2 regions of the Microbacterium sp. NPDC058269 genome follow, and region 2 is predicted to be linked to the other one. Evidence: riboswitches for the same ligand, from Rfam matches in the RefSeq annotation. Region 2 holds a riboswitch; the other holds the start of a gene.
The links. A riboswitch is a leader RNA that binds a small molecule or an ion and turns the genes downstream of it on or off. The one in region 2 is predicted to bind thiamine pyrophosphate.

Region 1 (6,418 bases), on a different contig from region 2:
AGGCGCTGCGTGCCGGTGGGCAGGACGACTTCGCGAACCAGGTCGGTGCGCTGGGCGACTTCACGGTCGGACAGGGTGTCGACTTCGACGCACTGCGGCTGGTCATCGCCGCCGTTCTCGGCATCTACGTGGCCGCGGCCTTCCTCACCTGGATCCAGGGCTACGTCATCAACGTGATCATGGTCCGCACCATGTGGCGGCTGCGCGAGTCGGTCGAGGCGAAGATCAACCGTCTGCCGCTGGCGTACTTCGACAAGGTGCAGCGCGGTGAGCTGATCTCGCGCGTCACCAACGACATCGACAACATCACGCAGACGATGCAGCAGTCGCTCTCCGGTGCCCTCACCTCGGTGCTCACCGTGATCGGCGTGCTCGTGATGATGTTCTCGATCTCGTGGCAGCTCGCCCTCGTCGCCCTCGTCACGCTGCCGCTCATGGGCGTCATCTTCGGCATCATCGGACCGCGTTCGCAGAAGGCCTTCGGCACCCAGTGGCGCAAGGTCGGTCGACTGAACGCCCGCGTCGAGGAGGCATTCTCCGGCCACGCGCTGGTGAAGGTGTTCGGTCGCGAGAAGGACGCGCTGGACAAGTTCCAGGTCGAGAACGAAGAGCTGTTCCAGGCGAGCTTCAAGGCGCAGTTCCTCTCCGGCATCATCATGCCGGCGATGATGTTCGTCGGAAACCTCAGCTACGTGGGCATCGCGGTGCTCGGCGGGCTGATGGTCGCGAACGGTCAGCTCCGTCTCGGTGACGTGCAGGCGTTCATCCAGTACTCGCAGCAGTTCACGCAGCCGCTGTCCGAACTGGGGGGAATGGCCGCCGTCGTGCAGTCCGGCACGGCGTCTGCCGAGCGGGTCTTCGAGCTGCTCGACGCGGAAGAGCAGGAGGCGGACGACGCCGATGCTCCCGAGCTGGTGGAGGGCAAGGGTGTCATCGAGTTCGAGAACGTCGCGTTCTCGTACACGCCTGAGCGTCCACTCATCCGGGACCTGTCGTTCCGGGTGGAGCCGGGGCAGACCGTCGCCATCGTCGGTCCGACCGGTGCGGGCAAGACGACCCTGGTCAACCTGATCATGCGCTTCTACGAGCTCAGCGGCGGGCGCATCATGCTCGACGGCCAGGACATCGCCGAGGTGACCCGCGACGAACTGCGGTCGCGCACCGGCATGGTGCTCCAGGACCCGTGGCTGTTCGCCGGCAGCATCCGCGAGAACATCCGCTACGGTCGCTCCACCGCGACCGACGACGAGGTTCTCGCCGCTGCCAGGGCGACCTATGTCGATCGCTTCGTGCACGCCCTCCCCGAGGGCTACGACACGGTGCTCGACGAGGATGCCGCGAACGTGTCGGCGGGCGAGCGTCAGCTCATCACCATTGCGCGGGCATTCGTCGCGCAGCCGTCGATCCTCATCCTCGATGAGGCCACGTCGGCGGTCGACACCCGCACCGAACTGCTGCTGCAGCACGCAATGGCCGCGCTTCGTGAAGGACGCACGTCGTTCGTGATCGCGCACCGACTGTCGACCATCCGCGACGCCGACCTCATCCTGGTGATGGAGCACGGTGACATCGTGGAGAAGGGCACGCACGACGAGCTCATCGCCGCGCAGGGCGCTTACTGGCGTCTGTACCAGTCGCAGTTCGAGCAGGCGGCGACCGACATCGACGCCGAAGACGCCCTCACCGGCACGACGCCCGTCGTCGTCACCGGCGACGCGAGCAACGCCGAAGGTACGGGCGCGGAGGCTGCTGCCGCCGTCGCCGGTGCGTCGGTGGGCGCTCAGGTGCCCGCAGCCGAGACGGCCGCAGCGCAGGCCCTGCTGGAAGACGGAGCGGACGGCTCCGGCCACCGGTCCTGACCTCCGGCAGCATCCGTACGACGCCCCATTCCGCTCCCGCGGGGTGGGGCGTCGTCGTATGCTCGCGCGGACTGCTTCAGGAGGGGTCGGCCGTGATGCCGAGCAGCTCCAGCGGGTGGGTCAGGCGCCACCAGGGACTCGGCCCCTCGATATCCTCGGCCAGTACCAGAGGCGTCGTGACGGTGTTGAGCGGGCCGGCTGTGGTGAGCTCGCCCACCGAGCCGTCCTGCTCCCGTTCCTCGCCGAGGTCGAAGGCCGCCGTGGCCGTCGCGGTCGCACCGTTCCAGAGCACCACATCGGCGTCGGATTCGGTGACGACATCGACCTTCTCCCCCCAGGGGGTCGTGACCTGGCCGACGACCGTGTCCTTGCCGACGGCTGGCTCCTGAGCCTCCAGCGCAGCCTCCGCCTCGGCGAACAGTGAGCGGGTCAGGGCCAGCCGCTCGTCGTTGCCGGCCTGATTCAGCGCCGCGGCGAAGAGGTGCACCGTCGTGTCGCCGATGACCACGTCCTTCGCGGTGAGCAGGTTCCAGCCGACGAGCGTGCCGGTCTTGATGCCCACGACGCCCGGGTCGTCGAGCATCGCGTTCGTGTTCACGACGGTGCCGGCGCCCGGGAGGTCGACCGACTTGGTGCCGACGATCTCGGCGAACACCGGGTTCTGCATCGCGCGCTCGCCGAGAGCGACCAGGGCCTCGGGGGTGGCGACGTTGCGCGCGTCGAAACCCGACGGCGTGACCACGGTGATGCCGGTCAGTCCGCGTTCGCGCAACCACACCTCTGCAGCTCGGGCGAATTCGCGCTCCGACCCCCAGATCTCGGTCGCGAGCCGGTCGATGTAGTTGTTCGCCGATCCCATGAGCGTGCCCTGCAGCAGCTGGTACTCGGTCAGCACCCCGCCGATCGGCACGTCGAGGGACGACTGGTCGCTGCGTCGGTAGTCCCAGTACTTCACGCTGTCGGCGCGGGTGAACGAGAACTCGGGCCCCTGCTCGCCGACCGCGAGCGGCATGCGGTCGAGGACCATCAGGCTGCTCACGACCTTCGTGATGCTCGCGATGCTCACCGCATCGGGGACCGAGGCGGCGGTGGTCATGCCCGAGATGCCGACGGCACCGGCTCCCGCGGTCGGCCACGTGACCGTGGCAGCGGCGGCGGGCGTCGTCACGAACTCGACCGACTGCACCGTGGGCGGCACCTCGTGCAGCGGCCAGAGGAGCGTGGTGCCGGCATAGGTGGCGACGAGGCCGACGAGAGTGGCCAGCGGAACCAGGATCCCGGGACGGGCGATGGCCGGACGAAGGCGCGCCCCGCGGAGCAGGCCGTCCGACTGTTCGGCGTCCGACGTCTCATCGAGAGTCGCGGTGGAGGTGTGAGCGGCGACCGACGCGGTGTCGACCCAGGTCAGAGCCGTGGCCGTGGTGGTGTCATCCGCCCACTGGGGTGCGGAGGTGTCGAGCAGGGCGAGGGCGTCGTCGGATGCCTCCGGGGCGACGCTCTCGCGGGGAACGAAAGGCGGCTTCGTCAGGGCGGGGGTGGCCGGTTCAGGGGTGTCCACCGGTTCCGGGGGCACCACGGCTTCCGGCGGGATCACCGACTCCCGTGCGAGCGCGCGCGTCGACGGCTGCTCGGCCGTCAGCACCGAACCACCCGTCGCAGCATCGACAGGTCCGGAGGGGGCGGCAGTCGCCGGGCCGTCATCGCTGACGACGCCCGTCGCCTCGTCGGCGGGATCTGTTGCGGTCACTCGTTTACGGTACCCAATCCCGGGCGAGTTCCGCGGCGCACGGCCCTGTCGCCGTGCGGGTGTCGCCGACGGTAAGATCATCAGCACAACCACGGGAGTCCGGCGAGCCGGGCTGAGAGGGAGCGAATCGCGCTTCGACCGTCGAACCTGATCTGGGTCATGCCAGCGCAGGGAGGAGTTCAGATGAGTACGCCTACGTCCACATCCGCGCAGCAGGCATCCGCCGCCGCGAACGGCCTGCACCGCACATCGATCTGGCGCTGGCGCGTCGTCGACATCGTCGTCGCCGCGGTTCTCGGCGTCGCGATCGGCCTCGTGTTCTGGGGCTGGAACACGATCGGATACGCGTGGTTCGGCGCGGCCGACGCCCTGACGCCCGGTCTCGGCGGCATCGCCGTCGGCATCTGGCTGCTCGGCGGAGTCGTCGGCGGCCTCGTGATCCGCAAGCCGGGGGCCGCGCTCGTGGTCGAGCTGGTCGCCGCGATCGTGTCGATGCTGATCGGCAACGTGTGGGGCGTCTCGACCGTGCTGTCGGGCATCGTGCAGGGCCTCGGCGCGGAGATCATCTTCGCCTTCTTCTTCTACCGTCGCTTCGGCATCGCGGTCGCGGCGTTGGCCGGCGTCGGAGCCGCTGTCGCCGCCTGGGTGTTCGAGCTGTTCTACGGCAGCTCGCCCAACGTCCTGAAGTCGGTGGAGTTCAACACGATCTACCTGGTCAGCGTGGTCGTGTCCGGCGCGATCCTGGCCGGCGTGGTCGGCTGGCTGCTCGTGCGCGCTCTCGCCGTCACCGGTGCCCTCAACCGCTTCGCCGTCGGGCGAGAGCACGTACGCGAGGTCTGAGCGTGACCTTCGCCTCCCCGGCCCGCGTGCAGGCTGCGGGCTGGGGCTGGCGGTACGCCGGTCGAAAGCGCCCAGCCGTCGCGGACGTCTCCTTCACGATCGAACCGGGTGAGCGGGTGCTGCTGCTCGGTGCGTCCGGCGCGGGGAAGTCGACCCTGCTCGCCGGCCTTGCCGGGGTCCTCGGCGATGACGACGAAGGAGAGCGGACGGGGTCGTTGCGCATCGACGGCGCGGCCCCCGAGTCGCGGCACGGGCAGGTGGGACTCGTCCTGCAGGACCCGGACGCGGGGATCGTGCTGTCGAAGGTGGGCGACGACGTCGCCTTCGGCTGCGAGAACCTGGGCGTCGCGGCGTCCGAGATCCCCGGCCGCGTCGCCGAAGCCCTCGACGCCGTCGGACTTGACGTTCCGCTGCAGCGGCCCACGAAGGCGCTCTCGGGTGGGCAGAAGCAGCGACTGGTGCTGGCCGGCGTGCTCGCGATGCGCCCGGGACTGCTGCTGCTCGACGAGCCCACCGCGAACCTCGACCCCGACGGCGTGCGGGAGGTGCGCGCGAGCGTCGAACGCGCTGTGACCTCCACCGGTGCCACGCTGGTCGTCGTCGAGCACCGCACGCCGATCTGGGTCGATCTGATGACGCGTGTGATCGTGTTGGCGGCCGATGGCGGGCTGCTCGCCGATGGAGCTCCGGATCAGGTGTTCGCGGCCCACGGCGATGTGCTCGCCGATGCGGGGGTGTGGGTGCCTGACCGCGGCATCGACCTTCCCGTGCTGGATCCGGTGCCCGCGGCCGATGCCCTCTCCGCCTCCGGTCTCTCGATCGCGAGGGAGGCGGGCGTCGTGGTGCAGGCGGGACTCGACCTGCGCGTGCCGCGCGCGAACGCGACCGTCGTCACGGGGCCCAACGGTGCGGGCAAGTCGACGCTCGCTCTCACTCTCGCCGGGCTCATCCCGGAACAGGCAGGAGAGGTGCGGTCTGCGCCTGAGCTGGCCGGTCGCAAGGGCAGGCGCCCCATCCGCTGGACCTCGCGCGAGCTGCTCACCCGCATCGGCATGGTGTTCCAGGAGCCGGAGCATCAGTTCCTCGCCCAGACGCTGCGCGACGAGCTCGCCGTCGGTCCCCGAGCCCTCGGCTGGGACCGCGCGAAGACGGACGCCGTCGTCGACGAACTGCTCGAGCGCCTCGGTCTGGCCCCTCTCGCGCTCGCCAATCCGTTCACCCTCTCGGGCGGGCAGAAGCGGCGACTGTCGGTCGCGACCGTGCTGGCGGGAGCGCCCGAGGTGATCGTGCTCGACGAACCGACCTTCGGACAGGACCGTCGAGGTTGGATCTCGCTCGTCGCCCTGCTGCAGGAGGAGATCGCGCGAGGTCGGTCGATCATCGCGGTCACGCACGACGACGCCGTGATCCGACACCTGGGTGGTCATCGCATCGAGCTGGGGGCGGCCTCGTGACGACGACCGAGACCGTGCGGCGCGTGTGGCTCGATGGGGTGAACCCGGTCACGAAGCTGGTGCTCGCGGTGCTGCTGTCGGTTCCGCTGTTCGCGTCGATCGACGTCACGAGCGCGCTGGCCGCGATCGTCCTGCAGCTGCTCTGCCTGCCGTTGACCGGGTTGCGAGTGTCGACGGTGCTGAAGCGGTTGCTGCCGATCGCCATCTTCGCGCCGATCGCCGGTGTGAGCATGCTGCTGTACGCCGAGCCTGCCGGGCACGTCTACTGGACATTCGGGTTCGCGACGATCAGCGAGGACTCCATCACGCTCGCGATCGCGGTGAGTCTGCGTGTGATCGCCCTGGGACTGCCGACGATCCTGCTCTTCGGCGGCACCGACCCGACCGAACTCGCCGATGCCCTGGCGCAGGTCGCCCGGCTCCCCAGTCGCTTCGTCCTCGGCATCCTCGCCGGCACGCGGATGCTGGGACTGTTCCTCGACGACTGGCGCACCATGAGCCTGGCCCGTCGTGCGCGG
Region 2 (6,418 bases):
CGCCTCGTGGACGACTACCGCGGAGAAGGTGTGCCGGAGGGTTCCAAGAGCCTGACTTTCGCCCTGCGCTTCCGCGCCGACGATCGCACGCTCACGGCTGCCGAGGCCACCGCGGCCAAGCTCGCCGGTGTCGAGGTCGCCGGGCAGCGCTTCGGAGCCGCACTGCGGGACTGAGTACCGAGCGACGGAGCGGTGAGCGCGGCATCAGACGACGCGTGCGGTCGCTCAGATGATTCGGGTGGACGCCGGAGTACCGTGGCGGGATGAGAATCCTCCCCCAGGGCACTCCGGCCGCCGTCCCGGACGGAGCACGCCCGCTCGGTGAGGGGCCGTTCCTCGAGTCGGGTGCACAGATCGACTGGCACTACCGGAAGCCGGGGTGGCAGCCGGGTGAGCCCTCCAGGATCTCCCCGATGCGCGTCGTGCGCGACGATGAACGAGGGCTCGTGGCATGGCTCGCCCCCGGAACGCTCCAGGAGGCCCCGGGGGCTCTCGACGGACAGCGTGTGCGCGAGGTACCGCTCGCCCGGCGTTGGCTCGAACCCCGGACGCGCATCGTCGAGCCGTGGCGAGGGAACGGGGTGCTGTGCATCGCCCCCGCAGGGCTGCCGTGGTCGGTCTGGCTGTTCTGGAGCGACACCACGGGGGAGGAGCGGGCGTTCGCCGGGTGGTATGTGAACCTCGAGAACGCGCATCTGCGCACCGACCATGACACCTTCTCGTCCGACCACATCCTCGACGTCGAGATCGATCCGGAGGGCGGCGTCCACCTCAAGGACGAAGACGAGGTCGTCGCCGCGATCGAACAGGGACGGCTCAGCCCCGAGCAGGCCGCGCAGATCGAGCGGCACGCGGACGCGGCGATCGCCTCGTTCGAGGCCGACGACTGGCCGTTCGACTCGGAGTGGGTGCGCTGGCGGCCCGACCCCGCATGGACCGTCCCGGTGCTCGCGGGACTGGATCAGCTGGAGTCATGACGGATGTTCTGATCCTCGGAGGCACCGGCTGGCTCTCCGGGCGGATCGCCCAGCGATGGCTCGACGAGGGCGCCACGGTGACCTGCCTCGCCCGCGGCACACGTCCCGCACCGGAGGGCACCGCCCTGGTGCACGGTGATCGCGACGCTCCCGATGCCTACGCCGACCTCGCGCGGCAGGACTGGGATCACATCGTGGACATCTCTTCCCAGGCGGAGCACGTCGAGCGCGCGATCGACGCCCTCGGAGATCGGGCCGGACGCTGGACCTACGTCTCCTCCGTATCGGTGTACTCCGATGACGCGACGGTCGGCGTCGACGAGTCGGCTCCGCGTCATCCGTCCGCCCGGCCCGGCGACGAGTACGAGTACGGGGCGCACAAGGCTGCCGCCGAAGATGCTGTCGGGCTCCTGGGGAAGCGGGCTCTCATCGTGCGTCCAGGACTCATCGTTGGCGACGGCGACCCGAGCGACCGTTTCGGCTACTGGGGAGCGGCGTTCGCGCGCGCCGGCGCTGAGCCCGTGCTGCTGCCGCCCGTCGAGGGGAAGCACGTTCAAGTCATCGACGTCGACGATCTTGCGGCCTTCATCGTCGGGGCCACGTGCAGCGGCGCCGTCAACGCGGTCGGCGATGAACATCCGCTCGCCGATGTGCTGGATGCGGTGCGCGCCGCGGCGGGGCACGCCGGTGCAACGGTCGTCGCGGAGGAGGAATGGCTTCTGGCGCACGATGTCGAGCACTGGGCCGGGCCGCGATCCCTGCCGCTGTGGCTTCCGCCCACGATGACGGGCTTCATGACCCGCTCGAACAGCGCATTCCACGCGAGCGGCGGACAGCTCCGTCCGCTCGCGGACACGATCGAGCGCGTCATCGCCGACGAGCGAGAGCGCGGCGTCGACCGCGAACGTCGCGCCGGACTCACACGGGCGGAGGAAGAGGCGCTGCTGGCCGATCGCTAGACTTCGAGCAGTGACACGGGGTGCCGCGATCCGCGGCTGAGAACAGACCCGTCGAACCTGATCTAGTTCGTACTAGCGAAGGGATGTCGCGATGAGCGATCTTCTGCGTCCTGATTCCACCCATGACCTCGCGGGTTCCGCCGCGACCCTGCTGGAGGTGCTGCGCGCGACGCCTCCGCTGACGCACTGCATCACCAACGCGGTCGTCACCGGCTTCACCGCCAACGTGCTTCTGGCTCTCGGGGCCGCTCCCGCGATGGTCGACATCGTCGACGAGGCGGGGATGTTCGCCGGAGTCGCCTCCGGCATGCTGATCAATCTGGGAACTCCGACGCCCGAGCAACGTGCGGCGACGCTCGAGGCCGTCGTGGGTGCCACCGCGTCCGGCACGCCTTGGGTGCTCGATCCCGTGGCGATCGGCATGCTCCCGGTGCGCACGGCGCTCGCCCACCAGCTCGTCGAGCAGCGACCGACCGCGATCCGCGGCAACGCCTCCGAGATCCTCGCCCTCGCGGGGCTCAGTGCGGGCGGCCGCGGTGTGGATTCCACGGACAGCACGGACGCCGCGGCCGATGCGGCCTCGGCGCTCGCGCGGGCCACGGGCGGTGTGGTCGCGGTCTCGGGGCCTATCGACCTCATCACCGACGGGGAGCGGGTGTTGCGCCTGGCCAACGGTCACGAGCTGCTGACCCGTGTGACCGGTGGTGGCTGTGCCCTCGGGGCGGTGATGGCCGCCTTCCTCGGGGCTGCCAGGGCGACGGAATACGACACGCTCACCGCCGTCGCCTCCGCCAGCCTCGTCTACACGATCGCGGCGGAGCAGGCCGCTGCGACATCCGGAGGTCCGGGCAGCTTCGCCGTCGCCCTGCTGGATGCGCTCGCCGCGGTGGGTGCCGACGACATCGGTGCCCAGGCCCGTGTCGAAGGCGGTGCGATGTGAACGCCGATCTCTCGCTCTATCTCGTCACCGACGCGGCACTGTGCGGAGACCTCGGCGTCGTCGAGACCGTCCGGCGCGCGGTCGACGGCGGTGTGCGCATCGTGCAGCTGCGCGACAAGGACGCGACCGATGCCGAGACGGTCGACCAGCTGCTGGCGCTGTCGCAGGCGATCGACGGACGGGCGCTGCTCGTGGTCAACGACCGGCTGGATGCCGCCCTGGCTGCTCGCGAACGCGGCGCACGGGTCGACGGGGTACATCTCGGACAGGGTGACGCTTCGGTGCTGCGCGCACGTGAGGCTCTCGGACCCGATGCGCTCATCGGCCTCACCGCGAACAGCGCCGCGCACCTCGATGCGGTCAGCGCATTGCCCGCCGGCACGGTCGATTACCTGGGCGTGGGGGTGATCCGCCCCACCGCCACCAAGCCGGATCACCCAGCTCCTCTCGGCGTTGACGGCTTCCGTGACTTCGCGGCGAGCAGCCCGCTGCCGTGCGTGGCGATCGGCGGCGTGGGCATCGACGACACCGAGTCCCTCCGCGATGCCGGCGCGGCGGGACTCGCCGTGGTCTCGGCGCTGTGTGCCGCCGAAGACCCCACCGCCGCCGCCGCACAGTTCCGACGGCGCTGGCTCACCGGGAGCGTGCCGAGGGTGCTCAGCATCGCCGGAAGCGACCCGTCCGGGGGCGCGGGCATCCACGCCGATCTCAAGTCCATCGCTGCGAACGGCGGCTACGGCATGGCGGTGCTCACGGCGCTGACCGCGCAGAACACGCAGGGGGTGCGTGCGGTCCACGTGCCGCCGGTGGAGTTCCTCCGCGCACAACTCGATGCCGTGTCCGACGACATCGTGATCGATGCCGTGAAGATCGGGATGCTGGCCGATGCCGACGTCATCCGCGCGGTCGGCGCCTGGATCGATCACGTGCGCCCGCCGATCGTCGTGCTCGATCCCGTGATGGTGGCGACCTCCGGCGACCGGCTGCTGGATCCGGACGCGGAACGGGCGCTGCACGAACTCCTCACGCGGGCGACCCTGGTGACCCCGAACCTCGCCGAGCTCGCGGTTCTCGTCGGTCGCGACATCGTCGACTGGGGCGACGCGATCTCCGCGGCGGAGCGCCTGTCCGAAGAGGTGGGGGCGGCCGTGCTCGTCAAGGGCGGTCACCTCGACGGCGACGAGGCTCCGGATGCGCTGGTCGACGCGTCTCTCCACCTGCGCCGGGAGTTCACAGGACCGCGGATCCCGACCGCGAACACGCACGGCACCGGTTGCTCCCTGTCGTCCGCGCTCGCCACCCGCCTCGCCCGAGGCGAAGAACCCACCGACGCGGTCCGCGCCGCCCGTGTCTGGCTCCGAGAATCCCTGCGTGCCGGCGACACGCTGCGCGTCGGTCGCGGACATGGGCCGATCAGCCACTTCGCCGGACTCTGGGAGCGCGCGGGGACGGAGACCCGACCGGCGGCCGACGACATCGCGGCGGACTGGTGGCAGGGGATCGCGGAGATCCGCGACGGCATCGACGCGTTGCCGTTCATCCGCGCGCTCGCCGACGGGACGCTGGAGCGCGGACCGTTCGTCTCCTACCTCGCACAGGACGCGCTGTATCTGCGCGAGTACGCGCGCGTCCTCGCCGAGGCCGCCCGGCTGGCACCGACATCCGATGAGCAGGCGTTCTGGGCGGATTCCGCGCACGGTTCGATCGTGGGTGAGCTCGAGCTGCACGCCTCGTGGTTGACCCCGGCCCAGGGGGTGAGCGCGGCGACGTTCGCCGCGGAGCCGGCTCCGGCGACGACCGCGTACCTCGATCATCTGCGCTCCGTCGCGTTCGGCGGCGACTATGCCGAGATCGTCGCCGCCGTCCTTCCGTGCTTCTGGCTCTACACCGATCTCGGCCGGCGCCTGCACGCGGGGGAGTTCGGTGAGTACGCGCGGGACCCGGAGCATCCCTTCGCCTCCTGGCTCGCGACATACGCAGATCCGGCATTCGAGGAGGCGACGAAGGTCGCGATCGCCTACACAACCGATGCGGCCGAGCGGGCGGATGCGGGGACACGGACGAGGATGCGCCGGGCGTTCGAGGTGTCGAGCGCGCACGAGCTCGCCTTCTTCGCCTCCCCGCTGGAGCCATCGTCCCTCGGATGACGGCACGGATTTGCGGTGGCCGCCGAGGCCGCGCTACTGTCGCGACATGCCTTCGGCCGCCACCGCTTCTTCGACGCTCGCTCCGAGCGTCATCGCTGTGCGCCGACGCCGCGGCCGCCGACTGTAGGCGACCCCGCCCTCCTGCCTGCGCCCGCGCGGCGGTCGAGAGCCGGTGTCGCCGCCTCCGGCCCCGTCCCCGGTCCTCCTCTCGAGGAAGGACCCGACCGTTAAGGTAGAAGCATGACGTATTCCGTCGCCGTCTCCGGCGCATCCGGCTACGCAGGCGGCGAGATCCTACGCCTCCTGGCCGATCATCCCGACATCGAGATCCGCACCGTCACGGCGTATTCCAACGCCGGACAGCCTCTCGTCGATCACCAGCCGCACCTGCGCTCACTGGCGCACCTCACGCTGCAGGACACCACGCCCGAGATCCTCTCCGGTCACGACATCGTGTTCCTCGCACTCCCGCACGGGCAGTCGGGGCAGTACACCGATGCGCTCGGCGACGCACCGCTCGTGATCGACGCGGGCGCCGATCACCGGCTCACGTCCGCATCGGCGTGGGACGCGTTCTACGGCGGTGCGTTCCACGAGCCGTGGACCTACGGTGTCCCGGAGCTGCTCGTGGGTGGCGTCAAACAGCGCGAGCACCTCCGTGAGGCGACGCGCATCGCGGCTCCCGGTTGCAACGCCTCGACCGTGAGCCTCAGCCTCGCCCCCGGCGTCGCCGCCGGGGTGATCGACCCCTCGGACATCGTCTCGGTGCTGGCGGTCGGCCCGTCCGGTGCGGGGAAGAGCCTCAAGACGAACCTCCTCGGCAGCGAGATCCTCGGCACCGCGAACCCCTATGCGGTCGGCGGAACGCACCGGCACATCCCCGAGGTCCGTCAGGCGCTCGCCGCGGCTTCCGGGATCGACGCCGACGGCATCCGGATCTCGTTCACCCCGGTGCTGGTCCCGATGTCGCGGGGCATCCTCGCCACCTCGACCGCGCCGATCGTCGAGGGCGCGACCGATGCGCAGATCCGCGACGCCTGGCAGAGCGCCTACGGCGATGAGACCTTCGTGCAGCTGCTGCCGGAGGGGCGCTTCCCGCGCACGGCCGACGTGCTCGGAGCCAACACCGCCTTGATCGGTCTCGCGATCGATCGTGGCGCGAACCGGGTGACCGTGGTCACCGCGGTCGACAATCTCGTGAAGGGCACCGCAGGCGCTGCCATCCAATCCATGAACATCGCGCTGGGCCTTCCCGAAGCCCGCGCTCTCTCAGTGAACGGAGTAGCGCCGTGAGCGTCACCGCCCCCGCAGGATTCGAAGCGGCCGGCGTCGCCGCCGGACTCAAGTCGACAGGCAAGCCGGATGTCGCGGTCGTCGTCAACCGCGGGCCGCGTA

Region 1: it holds a riboswitch for thiamine pyrophosphate, as region 2 does, so the genes downstream of both, ACFVWL_RS04530 (ECF transporter S component) here and thiM (hydroxyethylthiazole kinase) in region 2, are expected to answer to the same signal.

The regions. Positions count from the first base shown of each region.
Region 1 covers NZ_JBHVXT010000001.1:906,464-912,881, reverse strand. Annotated here, with positions in the region: gene ACFVWL_RS04540 (ABC transporter ATP-binding protein) at 1-1,859, shown strand, start outside; gene ACFVWL_RS04535 (D-alanyl-D-alanine carboxypeptidase family protein) at 1,936-3,606, opposite strand; TPP riboswitch at 3,688-3,797, shown strand; gene ACFVWL_RS04530 (ECF transporter S component) at 3,790-4,446, shown strand; gene ACFVWL_RS04525 (ABC transporter ATP-binding protein) at 4,449-5,900, shown strand; gene ACFVWL_RS04520 (energy-coupling factor transporter transmembrane component T family protein) at 5,897-6,418, shown strand, end outside.
Region 2 covers NZ_JBHVXT010000002.1:1,065,301-1,071,718, forward strand. Annotated here, with positions in the region: gene pheT (phenylalanine--tRNA ligase subunit beta) at 1-174, shown strand, start outside; gene ACFVWL_RS13540 (DUF402 domain-containing protein) at 264-977, shown strand; gene ACFVWL_RS13545 (NAD-dependent epimerase/dehydratase family protein) at 974-1,936, shown strand; TPP riboswitch at 1,943-2,037, shown strand; gene thiM (hydroxyethylthiazole kinase) at 2,028-2,876, shown strand; gene ACFVWL_RS13555 (bifunctional hydroxymethylpyrimidine kinase/phosphomethylpyrimidine kinase) at 2,873-5,023, shown strand; gene argC (N-acetyl-gamma-glutamyl-phosphate reductase) at 5,264-6,316, shown strand; gene argJ (bifunctional glutamate N-acetyltransferase/amino-acid acetyltransferase ArgJ) at 6,313-6,418, shown strand, end outside.